3 regions of the Parapedobacter sp. ISTM3 genome follow, and region 3 is predicted to be linked to each of the others. Evidence: riboswitches for the same ligand, from Rfam matches in the RefSeq annotation. Region 3 holds a riboswitch; each other region holds the start of a gene.
What was found. A riboswitch is a leader RNA that binds a small molecule or an ion and turns the genes downstream of it on or off. The one in region 3 is predicted to bind S-adenosylmethionine.
Positions count from the first base shown of each region.

Region 1: it holds a riboswitch for S-adenosylmethionine, as region 3 does, so the genes downstream of both, metE (5-methyltetrahydropteroyltriglutamate--homocysteine S-methyltransferase) here and JHJ32_RS17170 (O-acetylhomoserine aminocarboxypropyltransferase/cysteine synthase family protein) in region 3, are expected to answer to the same signal.
Region 2: it holds a riboswitch for S-adenosylmethionine, as region 3 does, so the genes downstream of both, JHJ32_RS01000 (amidohydrolase) here and JHJ32_RS17170 (O-acetylhomoserine aminocarboxypropyltransferase/cysteine synthase family protein) in region 3, are expected to answer to the same signal.

Region 1 covers NZ_JAENGN010000007.1:125,818-130,978, forward strand. Annotated here, with positions in the region: gene JHJ32_RS11520 (sensor histidine kinase KdpD) at 1-686, shown strand, start outside; gene JHJ32_RS11525 (response regulator transcription factor) at 697-1,389, shown strand; SAM riboswitch class I at 1,506-1,609, shown strand; gene metE (5-methyltetrahydropteroyltriglutamate--homocysteine S-methyltransferase) at 1,729-4,050, shown strand; gene trmD (tRNA (guanosine(37)-N1)-methyltransferase TrmD) at 4,175-4,852, shown strand; gene JHJ32_RS11540 (anthranilate synthase component I family protein) at 5,084-5,161, shown strand, end outside.
Region 2 covers NZ_JAENGN010000001.1:233,228-238,388, forward strand. Annotated here, with positions in the region: gene JHJ32_RS00995 (TlpA disulfide reductase family protein) at 1-702, opposite strand, end outside; gene JHJ32_RS01000 (amidohydrolase) at 709-2,151, opposite strand; SAM riboswitch class I at 2,297-2,404, opposite strand; gene JHJ32_RS01005 (RagB/SusD family nutrient uptake outer membrane protein) at 2,610-4,196, opposite strand; gene JHJ32_RS01010 (TonB-dependent receptor) at 4,215-5,161, opposite strand, start outside.
Region 3 covers NZ_JAENGN010000014.1:82,651-87,811, reverse strand. Annotated here, with positions in the region: gene JHJ32_RS17175 (homoserine dehydrogenase) at 280-1,461, opposite strand; gene JHJ32_RS17170 (O-acetylhomoserine aminocarboxypropyltransferase/cysteine synthase family protein) at 1,594-2,898, opposite strand; SAM riboswitch class I at 3,150-3,265, opposite strand; gene JHJ32_RS17165 (DUF2721 domain-containing protein) at 3,371-3,841, shown strand; gene JHJ32_RS17160 (glutamine synthetase III) at 3,865-5,161, opposite strand, start outside.

The sequences.
Region 1 (5,161 bases), on a different contig from region 3:
AGATGAAGACGGATTTCATCAACAACATGACGCACGAGTTTAAAACCCCCGTGGCGACCATCATGATTGCCAGCGAATCCCTGCGCGATCCCGAGATAGCATCTGATCAGACGCGGGCTGCCCGTCTCGCTAATATCATATACGACGAAAATGTGCGCTTAGGCAACCATATCGAACGGGTGCTTAACATCGCGCGCCTGGAAAAAGGAAACCTCAAATTGGAACTTCGCGATGTAGATGTTAATGACCTTGCGCAAGCCGTGGTGGATAGCATGGAGCTGCAATTGCTCAAAAACGACGCCAATGTGCACATGCATCTTGATGCAACAGATGCTACTGTCGTGGGAGACGAATTACATTTATCCAACGTGTTTTTCAATTTGATCGATAACGCGATTAAGTACAGCAAAGAAAAGCCCGACATCACCATTAAAACAAGAAATGCCGGCAGCCACATACACATTACCGTGGCCGATAAGGGCATCGGAATGAACCGTGACCAGCTTTCCAAGATTTTCGATCAGTTTTACCGCATACCCACCGGAAACCGTCACGACGTAAAAGGATTCGGTTTGGGGTTAAGCTACGTAAGTGACATTGTAAAACGATTTGGCGGCAAAGTGCAGGTAAAAAGCGAGAAGGACAAAGGAACTGCGTTTGAAATCATGCTGCCGCTCAAAGGATAGGGAGACTATTATGCAAAAAATTCTATTAGCAGAGGACGACCCCAATTTGGGCGACATCTTAAAGGACTACCTGGAACTGAAAGGAAAGTTTGACGTCACACTCTGCAAAGACGGCGACGAAGCCCTTCGCCAATTCAATAAAGAGAAATTTGACCTCTGCATCCTCGATGTGATGATGCCCCGTAAAGACGGCTTTACCTTGGGCAAAGAAATCCGGAAAGCCAACGCGGACATTCCCATTATCTTTGCCACGGCAAAAGGGATGATGGAAGACAAGACCGAAGCATTTGGCCTGGGGGGTGATGACTACATTACCAAGCCCTTCCGCGTGGAAGAGCTTTTGCTCCGTATCAACGCCTTGCTTAAGCGGGCATCCCGCGAAAAGCAAGGGGAGGAGGAACTCCCGGACAAATTCCAAATCGGGAATTACCACTTCGATTATGTCGCCCAGCAAATCAGCAGCAATGGCTATCAGCAGAAACTATCCACCAAGGAGGCTGAGTTGTTGCGCCTACTTTGCATCAAAAAGAACGATGTGCTTACCCGGGAGGAAGCCCTGCTAAAAATCTGGCACGACGACAACTATTTCAATGGCCGTAGCATGGACGTCTTTTTGAGCAAACTGCGCAAATACCTGCGCGATGATCCCAAGGTGGAAATCGTGAATGTGCATGGCAAGGGTTATAAGCTGTTGGTCAGTTAATCAGGCTGGGATAAGCGCCTTCTACAAGTTTGCTCGTTTCCGCATGACGGATGGATGGGCGCCGCGCCTGCGAATTATTTTTTGCGCATTTCAAATTTTATGCCGATATTAGCGGCCGCTTATGGAGAAAGGCAGAGGGAATGGACCCTGTGAAGCCTTAGCAACCTGTCACCAGACAAGGTGCTAAATTCTACCCCGGGTAATCGGGGAAAAATAAGCAGACACAACTCACCTTGTGCCCTCTCCCCTAAAGCAATATAAAAACGTAGGATCGCCGATTCCGAAGTAGGAGAGGCGGTAGCTGATTTGTATATTTAAATAGTTATCATACACATTGTCATGTTAAAAACCAACAATTTGGGTTACCCCCGCATCGGCGCCCTAAGGGAACTGAAGAAGGCTAACGAAGCCTATTGGGCAAAAAAAATAGGCCAGCAAGAGCTATTGGATGCTGCACGCGCTATACGCGAAAGCAATTGGAAGACCCAGCAGGATGCGGGTATTGACCTCATCCCGTCAAATGATTTCTCTTTCTATGATCAGGTGTTGGACCTCTCGCTGACCGTGGGCGCTATCCCTGCTCGTTACCAGGGCTTTCCGTTAGCAGGAGCATCTTCATACAACCTCGATTTGTATTTTGCCATGGCCCGCGGTTTCCAGCAGGACGGCCTGGATGTGACCGCCATGGAAATGACCAAATGGTTTGATACCAACTACCATTACATTGTTCCTGAATTTGTAAAAGACCAGCAGTTTCGCCTTACTTCGGAAAAGATCGTCAACGAGTTTAACGAAGCCAAGCAGTTAGGTATTGTCACCAAACCGGTATTGTTGGGTCCTATCACTTACTTGCTTTTAGGCAAGGAAAAAGAAGCCGGCTTCAACCGCTTGGATTTGATAGATCGCCTATTGCCTGTTTATGAAGAAATCCTCGGCAAACTGGCTCAAGCCGGAGCCCTGTGGATACAATTTGATGAACCGTTTTTGGCGCTGGATATCGACGACAAGACCCGGGCGCTCTATCAAACCGTCTATGATCGCCTCTCGGCCGCCGCTAATGGCATCAAGCTGTTGGTCGCCACTTATTTCGAGGCGCTGCAGGAAAATGCGCAAACGGCGCTGCGCCTGCCGGTGCAGGCGCTGCATGTCGATCTTGTACGCGGCGAAAAACAGTTGGACGAACTGTTACCTGCCGTGCCTGCCAACCTTATTCTTTCTTTGGGCGTGGTGGATGGCCGCAATATCTGGAAAAATGACTACGAAGCGTCTCTCCGGAAGATTAAACAGGCCGTGGACACATTAGGTGCAGACCGCGTTTGGGTAGCGCCGTCAAGCTCCTTACTGCATGTTCCGTTTGACCTGGATTTAGAAGACAATGAACAATCGTTGCCCGCGGAGGTCAAAAACTGGCTGGCCTTTGCCAAACAAAAGCTGGCAGAGGTAAAAGATTTGGCCGTCCTGGCAACTGGCAACGTTGACGCGGCGACATTAACCCGTTTCGAAGCCAACAGGGCTGCACAGCAAAGCCGGCGTACGTCAACGTTGATTCACCGCGAGGAGGTGAAGGCCCGTGTAAAAAGCATTACCGATGCCGACGCACAACGGACAAGTCCGTTCGCCGAACGCAAAGCAAAGCAACTCGCAAAATTCAACCTGCCGGCCTTTGCCACCACCACCATCGGCTCGTTCCCACAGACACGGGACGTCCGCAAGTGGCGGGCCGACCTGAAGAAGGGCGCCATCACGCAAGAGGAATATGATAAACTCATCGCCGAAGAAACCGAGCGGACCATCCGTCTGCAAGAAGAATTGGATATCGATGTGCTGGTGCATGGCGAATTCGAACGCAACGACATGGTGGAGTACTTCGGCGAGCAGCTCTCCGGTTATGCGTTCACCAAAAATGGGTGGGTGCAATCGTACGGTTCACGCTGCGTGAAGCCCCCCATCATCTATGGCGACGTAAGCCGCCCCGCAGATATGACCGTGCGCTGGTCTGCATATGCGCAATCGCTCACCGAACGCCCCGTGAAGGGCATGCTCACCGGACCGGTAACGATCCTGCAGTGGTCGTTCGTGCGCAATGACCAGCCGCGTTCAGAGACCACCTACCAGATTGCGCTCGCCATCCTGGATGAAGTACAGGCACTGGAAAAAGCCGGCATCAAGATCATCCAAATTGACGAGCCTGCCATCCGCGAAGGACTCCCGCTGCGTAAGGCCGACCATAAAGGATACCTTGACTGGGCGGTACGTGCGTTTCGCGTCTCCTCATCCAATGTGGAAGACGACACGCAAATCCATACGCATATGTGCTATTCAGAGTTTAATGACATCATTGAGCACATCGCGGCGATGGATGCTGATGTCATCACCATCGAAACGTCCCGCTCACAAATGGAATTGTTGGATGCCTTTGCTGACTTCAATTACCCGAATGACATTGGCCCCGGCGTTTATGACATCCATTCACCTCGTGTACCGAGCAAGGAGGAGATCGTAGCCCTGCTTGAAAAAGCAAAGGCCGTCATTCCTGCGGAGCAACTATGGGTTAATCCGGACTGCGGCCTAAAGACCCGTGCCTGGCCTGAAACCAAGGCGGCTTTGGAAGCCATGGTAGAAGCGGCCAAAACGTTGCGCGGCGTAACAGAAACGGTGTAAGTGCCTTTACGCGACAAATTTTCGCTGACTCCGGCTGCCAATAGCGGCAGCCGGACTTTTTTAACCCCCCTAAAGGCCATCGGCCATGGCCGACCCATCACCAAAAAACACTATCTTTGCCCGTATGCGGTTTGACATTATTACGGTGCTACCCCAGCTGTTGGATAGTCCTTTTGCACATTCCATCTTACAGCGTGCGCAAAAAAAGGGACTTTGCGAAATCGTTGTGCACAACCTGCGCGATTACGCCGATAATAAGCATAAAAGCGTGGACGACTACCCGTACGGGGGCGGCAGCGGCATGGTGATGCAAGTGGCCCCTTTTGCCGCTTGTATCGAGCAACTGCAAGCCCAGCGCAGCTATGATGAGATCATCTTCATGACACCTGACGGCGACACGCTCAACCAGACTATCGCCAACCACCTGTCAACCAAAGCCAACCTTATCATCCTTTGTGGGCATTATAAGGGCATTGACCAACGCATACGCGACATCTATGTGACCCGTGAACTTTCGATCGGCGACTATGTCCTCTCCGGCGGAGAGCTGCCTGCGGCGGTCTTGGTTGATGCTGTTGTACGTCTGCTCCCGGGCGTGCTATCGGATGAAACATCAGCGCTTTCGGATTCGTTCCAAGGTGGCTTATTGGACGCTCCGGTGTATACCCGGCCGGCCGACTGGAATGGGCACAAAGTTCCCGATGTATTGCTCAGTGGCAATCAGGCCGCCATCAACCAATGGCGGGACGAACAGGCCATCGCCCGGACCAAATCCCGAAGGCCGGATCTGTTGGATGACTGATTTTTTTCATTTTTACCACAAAAAATTTGTTTGGCGTTTTTTTTTTATATTTTTGCTACACTATGTTAATGAACAAGTTCCGCATCGCATTATGGTGGCGGCTCGATGGAAATAACGTCGGGCAGGCTGGGACGGTTACATGTGGTTAATCACGGCTCAAGATTTAAACATATATGCCCCGACGTTTTAAAAATCCGTCGGGTTTTTTTTGTTGTCTATTAAAAGGAAATTATGGCTTATCGATTTAAAACCAACTACAAACACTTGCTGGCGGATACCACCACGCCGGTAAGCACTTACCTCAGGCTG
Region 2 (5,161 bases), on a different contig from region 3:
GCGGCAGGGGCCGCACCATGCAGCCCAGAAATCCAGCAGTACGTACCCTTTACCGAGGTGGTCAAAAAAGCGAATGGTGCGTCCGTCCGGTGCGTTTGAAGTAAAGTCAGGGGCTTTATTACCTGGTAATACGGTTTCCAGCGTATTGGCGAGCCCGAGTAATACGGTTGCGTACTGGGTATGCTGTAGTGACGGAGCGAGTTGGCTTACATAATCCCTGATTTCTGAAGGGCTCAGCCTGTAGGCAAAGTAACGGTATAGAACATACGCGGAGGTGATCGAGGCAGGGTCTTCCTTGATGAAATCGGCAATTTGTATATTCCGCTGGCGGCTGCTGTAATCCACAAAACGGTCATGCGATTTAGAGCCGGACACCACGGTATTGCGATAGGATTCACCGCCGTCGAACGCTACCGTTATCGGCCCCTCTTCCAGGAAAATATAAAACGGCGTCTTGTCTTTTTCAAGCGTGAGTCCGTACAGTTCAGGCAACTGCACGCTTGTGGCGAAGCTGAATGCACCGTTTTGAAGTGCCGCTGAATCAATGGTGTGGAAAATCTTATTATCAAACCGCTGTAGGTATATCGTGCCGGTTTGCATGTCCTTTACGGTACCCTTAAGCTGTAGCGGTTTGGCTTGCTGGGCATATACAGCACTGAGCAAAAGTGTTGAGAGTATGCTTAATGTTATTCTTGTTTTCATATTTCGTTAGTTGTTTTTTAAACGATAATCCAGTGCTGGGGCGCGGTCGCCAAGTAATGACTCATAGCGGAAGTTGGCACCCCTGCGGGATTCGAACTCTTCTTTTACTTCATTGATCAACGTTGGCTTGGTATAAAGGTCTATAGCTGTGAGGGCAAAGACCTTTGCGGTATTGATGAGCGACTTGGTGCCGATGGTGGTTCCGCCGGACGCCACATTCTGCCAGCTGTGGCCAGCACTTCCAGGTACGAAGGTAGCGGTTCCAAATGATACGGTTGGTACGTTCCAGCTTACGTCACCGACGTCTGACGAACCACCTCCCTGTGACGGTTTTTCTTCCTCCAGCGGCTGGACTTTCGCAACGTCATCCAACGCAGCGCTGTTAAGGCCCAAATCTTTCACGATAGCTTCGGCGAAAGCCCGCTCCCGGCTGTCATAGTGAATGCCGCCCACTGTTTCAAGATTTTTTTGCACGATTGCCGCTAGTCGTCGATTAGGCAGTTTCTCGTAGAATCCTGCAATAATTTCGCTGCTTACCGTGGTTTGGGTGCCTTTGGCAGCCCCTTCGGCAGCTTCGTTTACCCAACTGACGAGGTCTTGCAGTACCTCCCGCTTAGGATGGCGGATGTAATAGGATACCTTAGCGACTTCGGGTACTACGTTGGGTGCCTCGCCTCCGTTAGTAATGACATAATGGATACGTGACTCTGACGGAATATGCTCGCGGAGCAGGTTGACCATGTAGTTAAGGGCTTCCACGCCATCTAACGCGGAGCGCCCTTTATCGGGACTGGCTGCCGCGTGTGCCGCCTTGCCGTGGAAGGTATAATCAACCATTTGGATAGCCGTACCCGTAGCTACGTTCACGGCATTTCTCGTGGCAGGGTGCCAATCCAATACGACATCGATTCCCTTGAAGAAACCATCCCGCACCAGATAAACTTTCCCGCCGCCGCCTTCTTCTGCTGGGGTGCCAAATACTTTTATGGTACCCTGGTGGCCGGTGCTTGCCAGCCATTCCTTGATGGCGACGGCCCCCGCTACCGAGGCGGTGCCAAATACGTTGTGTCCACAGGCATGGCCGTTTCCGCCTTCAGTTATCGGCTTGCGGTAAGGTACGGTATCCTGGGATATCCCCGGCAATGCATCAAACTCGGCTAAGATGCCGATGACAGGACTGCCACTGCCATAAGTGGCGATGAATGACGTGGGCATTCCCGCTAATCCGGCCTCTACGGCAAAACCCTGTTCTTCAAGATGATTTTGGAGGATTCCTGAACTTTCCTTTTCCAGAAAGCCCAATTCAGGGGTTGACCAGATAGCTTTTTGGATTTGGTCGTAAGTTTGGAACGAACGGTCTAAATAACTTAACGGGATATCCGTCGTGTTTTGACCAAATAGGGCGAAGGGAAGTAGTATGAGTACGATAAATGTTTGTTTTTTAATCATGTCTGTCGCTATGTTAGTTTTGTGATAACTACGTTTTCATCATTGCCGGTCCCGTCGTGGCTCATCCTCGTTTTGATAATCAAGTAAGTGTCTTCAAGTAGCTGAGATAATTGGATGCTTGGCATCGCGTACATAGCAAGCATTTCACTTATCTACACCTTTGGCAGCGCCCAAGGCAGGATTTAGCACCTTAATGTAGCTTCAGGTTGCTAAGACGTCACAGGGCCTTTCCCTCGGTCTTTCTTGATAAGCACAAACAAAAAGAACTCGGCGGAGCAAAAGTAAAAATAAAAACTATTAAGTTTATAGATTTTATGTGAAATATTTATTTGCGGCGACAATGCTTGCAGCAGAAGTAAAGCGATTATTAAAAACAAAAAAAGAGGCCTTATAACTAAAGCCTCTCCGGTCTAACGGGTTTCGAAATGATCCCCGCATAAGAAGTTATTTAACGGGTGTTAATAATTAGGGTTTTGCTGATTAGCCAGAATTGGATTTGTTGTGACTTCCGTGTTATTGATCGGCCATAGGAAGCGGTAGTCGCTATATGGAATGGCTGGAATCTCTGCGGCGATAGCGGGTTTTCCGACCCCGTAATCCGATCCGTCGTTTTGAAATACACCGCCCCAAGCGCCCGATTTAATCTTCGCTGGAATACCTCCGGTGCTGTAATCAGGGTCCAGCACCAATCGGTGGATGTCTGGCCAGCGGCGTCCTTCTGCGGCAAATTCGATACGTCTTTCGTTTAGAATCGCCTGGATTAAGTCAGTAGGAGCTGATGTAAAACGCGCATCGGCTGGCACGGAGCGATCACGGACAGCATTGAGCAGCAACAGTGCCTGCCCCGTATTGCCCGTTCTGGCATACGCTTCCGAGACATTCAGTAATACCTCTGCATATCGAAGGATTGGAGCCCAATCGGATTGGGTGGTGTAGTCTGTGTATTTCTTGGTAAAGAAATGACGGTACGTCCCTGTCTCGTCTTGTACCTGGAGCAGCTCACGGCGTAAATCACCTGCTACCCAAAACGATGCATTATATAGGTTAGGACTGGTTGATACCAATCCGCGGCCACCAGGTCCTGCGGGACCCAGCATGCGGGCGAGTGAGCCATTGGTGCCTGGGTTTGAATTTTGTCCGTTAGCAATTGAGAATATGGATTCGGTGTTGTTTGAGTAATTAGTGAAAGGTCCGTCAGGACTTACTGTCAGCGAGTAGCTACCTATCGGGCTGGTAAACGTACCGCCGGTGGCATCGGTGCCCAATTTAGTTCCTTCGGCAATTACACCTGCCCAATCGCCAAGATGCAGTTTGATTCTTGTTTTTAAGCCGATTGCGGCACCCTTTCCTGCTCTGTTGATGGGGCTGTTTGCGGGTAGCACACTTTCTGCATAATCAAGGTCGGCAAGGATCTTTTCATAGGTGCCGGCAACCGTGCCGCGGTCTACCGTGCTCGCCCGTTCAACTGTCTCCGTGGAATTAATGCCAAAATCACGGTAGGGCACACCATAGGCACCGGCATTCGCCCCCTCGGCATAAGGCAGGCTGAAGTGCAACAGCAGTTCGTGATGTGATAAAGCTCTTAAGAACCGAGCCTCGCCTTCATAAATATTAGCCGCTTCCGGGGTGATGATTCCTGCGGATTCCGCTCCGCGCACACCTTCTATGAATAGGTTCGCCTGGTTAATAAGGTTGTAGAGCTGATCCCAATGGTTGGTGTTGTTTGCCGAGGTCGTTGAGTAGGTAGCCTCATAGGTGATTTGGTAAAACTGCTCCAGATTCACCACATCTTCACCTCGAACCTCAGCCTGCTGGATAGATGCCGCTCCAAATGGATATCCCCGTCCGGCGCCACCGTTATAGGTGCCAATGGCTGCTTGGCTGTATACTCCGTTTGCTGCCAATTCGACGTTTTCAGGTGTGTCAAATATTGCTGCTTCGGATAGTCGATTATAGGGGCCTAATTCCGTAAAACTATCCTTGCAGGAAGATGTGGCAAAGACCAATCCGCTCAATAGTATTAATGTCTTGTTTATCCTTTTCATTTCGTGTCAGATTTTTGATTATAAACTCAAGTTGATGCCAAACGTGAATGTTCTGGGGACTGGGTTTACGTTGTCGTCCAGGCTGGGCGCTCTGTTTGTTGTGACGCTGTTTGCAATTTCCGGGTCGATACCTGAATATCCCGTGATGACAAAGGCGTTCTGTACCGAGGCATAGATCCGGGCGTTGTTTACGTTGATCCGACTTAGCAGCGCTTGGGGCAATCGGTACCCCAAGGAGATGTTCTGGAAACGCAAATACTTTCCATCTTCAAGGAAGCGGCTGTTCAAATGGCCGGCTTGATTAAGGCGGTTGGTCTGTCCGGCCCACAGGATCGGAACATCTGTGTTTGGATTTTCAGGTGTCCATGCATTGAGCATTTCCCGGCTGTTGTTTGCGTAAGATTGGGTGGTGAGGGTCGATTGACGGGTGAGGTTGTAGACCTTGTGCCCACCAGCAAATGTCAGGAATAAGCTAAAGTCAAAGTTTTTGTAGTTGAGGGTATTGTTGAATCCACCATACCAAGTTGGGTTTGACTGGCCTAAAAAGATTTTGTCTTCAACTGCATTTAAGGCGCGCGTTGTTTGAGAGGTGTTCGATGGGTCGTTTGGATGGAATATCGACCATGATCCATCTTGAGGGTGGATTTGGGCCAACGTCCGAACTCCATCTAAATATTGGACGAAAACAGGGTAGCCGTTTGCCGGATTCACCCCATAATATTCGTAGCCGAAAAATTCAGCGATAGAGCGTCCGACTTCAGTTCTGTGGTATGTATTTACCAGGGGTGCGCCGGCCAGCTGCGTAATTTCGTTTTTGACGAAGGTTAAATTCAGGTTAGAAGTCCACGAGAAATTAGTCTTGTGGATATTCGTCGTGTTTAGTGTGAATTCCCATCCTTTGTTATTTAGCCTGCCGACATTTGTGTTTATCTCATTGCCGGGTATGCCTTGCGAAGGCGGGACGG
Region 3 (5,161 bases):
TTCATTGAACTTCCGATACTGTCTCCGAATCAAAACCACTACGACTATAATGAGCACGATCGCGCCTAATACGATATAGCCATAAGTTTGCCATGCGGTTTCCTGGACCGTATCGTGCTGCTGGGCGAACGCAATATTAGCGGAGTTTGTCAATAAAAAAAGTAATAAGGCAGCAATACTGTGCATAATATCAGGATTTTTAAAGCAATATATATATTTAAATGCACAACCGAAGCTTATGTTTTATTATTTTTACTTTTTTATCAAATACCTGGCTTGCTACGCTATCTCGGCGAGAAAATACCCTTCTCTATCGATAATATCCCGATTTTTTAGGATATTGCTCAGATTAACTTTTCCTATAATATATTTAAAGTCCTGGGCATAATAGCGCTCGCTGATCGAAGTGAACTTGAGATGTTCAATAAAGCTCTCCTCTTTGTAACGTAGGTAGACTTCTATTTCCCAATCCGTGCTGTAAGCAAGCCCGTTGGCATCAATGTGTTTTTTGTACTCGTATTTATAACCATACCGCAAAGCCGCTATGTCGGATAGTACGGCGGATCCCGTTGGATGGCCGCCGGCGCCTTTGCCATAGAAAAATTGCTCATCGGCGAATGCGGCTTTAACCAGCACACCGTTGTATTCGTTCTCTACGCCATACAATATGTTGTCGCGAGGAATCAGCTTTGGCAACACATATAAAATGACAGATTTATCATTGATTTCCCGCGCTGTAGGGACCAATTTGATTTTGAAATTCTTTTCTTTGGCGAATTGGATATCGGATGCGCTAAGCTTGTCTATTCCGATATTCAAAATCGCTTCCGGGGCGATATAAAGGCCGTAAGCATGCGATGCTACAATAGCCAGCTTAAATTTTGGATCGTACCCACCGACGTCCAATGTAGGATCAGTCTCTGCAAAACCGAGGTCCTGAGCTTGTTTCAACGCCGTAGCATATGCCAGATTTTCGTTAAATATTTTAGATAAAATATAGTTGGATGAACCATTGAAGATACCCGTCACTGCATGGAGCAGTTCATTGTCATAGTACTCTTCGAGGTTCCTGATAATGGGAATGCTTCCGCATACCGCCCCTTCATATAGCAAACTTGTGCCATACTCCTGCTGGATGGCTATCAAATCAGCTAAGTGGGTTGCGATCATTTTTTTATTGGCAGAAACGACGTTTTTCCCCGACCGGAGGGCGCTGGACACGATATCGAAGGCAGCCTCCGCATCGTCGATAAGCTCTACAACAGTATTGATTTCCGGGTCGTCCAGCACGGCGTTGGCATCGGTGGTAAACAGTTCGGCGGGTAATGTGCGTTTCTTTTCAGGGTGTTTGATGACGAATCGTTTGATTGCAAGGTTGAGATTTTTGGTTTTGATGATATCGTGCAGCCCTTGCCCCACTACACCAAAACCGAAAATCCCCAAGGTAAGTTTGTTGTTCATGTTTACTGTTACGTTATTTAATGTCTGGCTCAGCTAACGTGGCAACGTGCGCTCCACTTTCAAGTTAAATGTTCTGGAATTTGTCAATATATGTAACATGCATTGTGTTTGTTTGCTGCTTAGTGATCGGGGTTACCTAATCTTATCAAATGCCTGTTGCAGATCGGCTTTGATATCGTCAATGTGTTCGATACCCACAGAAATACGGAGTAAACCAGGAAATACGCCGGCGTTCAGCTGGTCAGCTTCACTCAATTGCTGATGTGTGGTGGCTGCAGGGTGTATGATTAATGTTTTCGCATCGCCAACATTTGCCAGATGGCTTATCAATTGCAGGGCATCGATGAATGCATTGGCCTTATCCGCACCTCCTTTGATGATAAATGACAATACGCTGCCGAAACCATTTTTTAGATACTTTTGGGCGTTGTTATGGTGTGGATGATTTTTTAAGCCCGGATAGCTTACCCGCTCAACCTGTGGGTGGCTTTCAAGCCATTTGGCTACTTCAAGGGCGTTGTCTACGTGGCGTTGTACGCGTAGCGAAAGTGTTTCCAGGCCTTGTAATAACAGAAAGGCATTGAACGGCGACAGCGCGGGGCCATAATCCCGAAGCCCTTCCACACGTGCACGAATAGCAAATTGAATATTCCCGAATGGGCCGCCCACGCCGAACACGTCACTGAATACCAAGCCATGGTAGCCTTCAGACGGCTCGCTGAATTGCTTGTATTTGCCATTTCCCCAGTTGTAGTTTCCTCCATCAACAATTACGCCGCCGATGCTGTTGCCATGGCCGCCAATCCATTTAGTGGCCGACTCAACCACAACATGTGCACCATGTTCCAATGGTTTGAAAAGGTAGCCGGCTGCGCCGAATGTGTTATCTACAATGAGTGGTAAATCGTATTTTTGCGCGATACTCGAAATCCGCTCAAAGTCTGGAATGCTGTAGCTCGGATTGCCGATCGTTTCTACATAAATCGCTTTGGTATTGTCATCGATGAGCGCCTCGATATTCTCTGGAGCGTCGTCTTTTGCAAATCGTGCTTCTATGCCTAATCGTTTGAAGGATACCTTGAACTGATTGAATGTGCCACCATATAGGTTTGCGCCGCTGACAAAATTATCACCGTTTTCTAATATGTTGGTCAATGCGATGAATTGAGCGGCTTGTCCTGACGCAACAGCCAATGCGGCCACTCCGCCTTCCAACGCAGCGATGCGCTTTTCAAACACATCAGTGGTTGGGTTCATAATCCGTGTGTATATGTTGCCAAATTCTTTCAGGGCAAATAGATTCGCGCCGTGTGCCGCACTATTGAATACATACGACGTGGTTTGATAGATGGGTACCGCACGCGAACCCGTAGTGGGGTCGATTTCTTGGCCAGCGTGTACTTGCAAGGTCTCAAATTTTAGATTTTCATTAGCCATAATCTGCTGTTTTTATTTGTGGATTAATCTGATATTACAAAGGATGCATGCGCTACGGTACACCAGTATCGCTGCGGGCGCTAGCCAGCAACTTGTATACCTATTGCGTGTACGGGATTAGCAGCATGTACACATCGTTCCGCTGCACATTCGGATGGCTTGAATGACGGTAAGGGAGGCGGTCTGATGCCCAGATTCCCAATTGGCTGGATAACGATTGCTGCTTGTTGGATACATGTTCATTGTCTTTTTATTTATATGCTCCCAACAACAATGTTGGTTGGGACAGGATTTGGCACCTTTTCCGTCGCTTCAGATGGTTGCCAGTGGGTCATTGAGCCAGTCTCTCGCCACTTCTTTATAAACCAAGACCTTTTGAAGAGGAATTGATTTGTGTGTGCATGCACACATCGAGTGCAAATATAGGTTGTGCGATTTGTATGTGCAAAGTATTTTTGATTTTTTTGTACCAATGAATATTACATTTAATACAGCAGCGCTGCTATTTCCGGCAATCAGTTTAATTATGTTGGCTTACACCAATCGGTTTTTGGCGTTAGCTGCGTTGGTCCGCAGCCTGCATGCAAAATATCTTGAACACAATAAAAGCGGTGTTTTGCATGGACAGATTCAGAATCTTCGGTATCGGTTGAAGTTGATTAAGCAAATGCAGGCCATGGGTGTATTGAGCTTCGTCGCCTGCATCGTTTGCATGTACTGCATTTATATTGAAAACAACTACTTCTCAGAGCTGACCTTTGCGCTGAGCCTGCTTTTTTTTGCTATATCGCTCATTATTTCGTTGCTTGAGATTCAGGTCAGCAATAAAGCCCTGGAACTGGAGTTGAGCGATATGGAAGAAGGAGATGACAGGTCACTGGTCGACTACATCAAGAAAAAGTTTGATAAGAAAAAAAGTGGCCCTCAATCGGAGGGCCACTAAATTTAAGTTTAGAGGGAGGTAAGTTATCTTACGAAAAGGAGCTCCCGCAGTTTTGGCAATGGCCACTTGCGGTCGTCAATTATCTGCTCAAGTTTATTGATGTGATACCTGATTTTGTCAAAATAAGGTTTTACATTTTCATCATAAGCTATGGCCTTTTCGCGTGTGTCTTCCAATACATTGGCTTTTTTGCGTTCTTGGCGCATGGCCTCAGCTTCAGCAATAATGGTATTGACATGCGTGGATATACGCTCAATAAGCTCTACTTGAGCATTATAAGTATCCGCTTTTAATCCGATGTCTTTTAGCCCTTTGACATTGGTTATCAGATCATTCTGATAGTTAAAAGCGGCCGGAGCGATAAGACTGTTTACAATTTCACCATATACCCGTGCCTCAATCTGGATCTTCTTATAATAGTTTTCCAGTAAGATCTCGTGGCGAGCCTTGCTCTCCCGCTTACTTAGTACGCCAAGTTTTTCAAAAAGTTCGAGTGATTTCTCGCTAACGTAAACGTCCAGTGCTTTTGGCGTCGTCTTAATGTTGGAAAGGCCCCGCTTATGCGCTTCTTCTTCCCATTCTTTGCTGTATCCGTTGCCTTCGAAACGAATAGCTTTGGATTCTTTGATGTATTTGCGTACAACGTTAAGCAGCGCCAAATCTTTCTTCGTGCCTTTTTTGATTTGCTTGTCAACTTCCGACTTGAATTCGATTAATTGGTTTGCTACGATAGCACTGAGGACGGTCATCGGGCTGGCACTGTTTGCCGACGAACCGACTGCCCTGAACTCAAATTTGTTTCCCGTAAACGCAAATGGCGACGTTCGATTCCGATCGGTATTGTCTAATTGCAGCTCAGGAATTTTGGGAATACCATGCCAAAGTAACGTTTCGTTTTTGACTTTCTTTGCTACCCTTGCGGTTTCTACTTCGTCAAGCACAGCATTTAGTTGGCTGCCAAGGAAGATGGAAATAATGGCAGGTGGGGCCTCGTTAGCACCCAAGCGATGGTCATTGGCGGCACTTGCGATGGATGCGCGCAGGAGGTCTGCATTGTCATGTACCGCTTTGATGACATTGACGAAAAACGAAAGGAACATCAAATTGTTTTTCGGTGTCTTGCCGGGAGAAAGCAGGTTTACCCCAGTGTTGGTAATCATTGACCAGTTGTTGTGCTTGCCTGAGCCGTTGATGTCGGCATAAGGTTTTTCGTGGATCAACACCTTGAATTTATGCCGTAGGGCTACTTGCTCCATGACATTGAGTAATAGCTGGTTGTGATCAATAGCTAGGTTGATTTCCTCAAACATCGGTGCACAT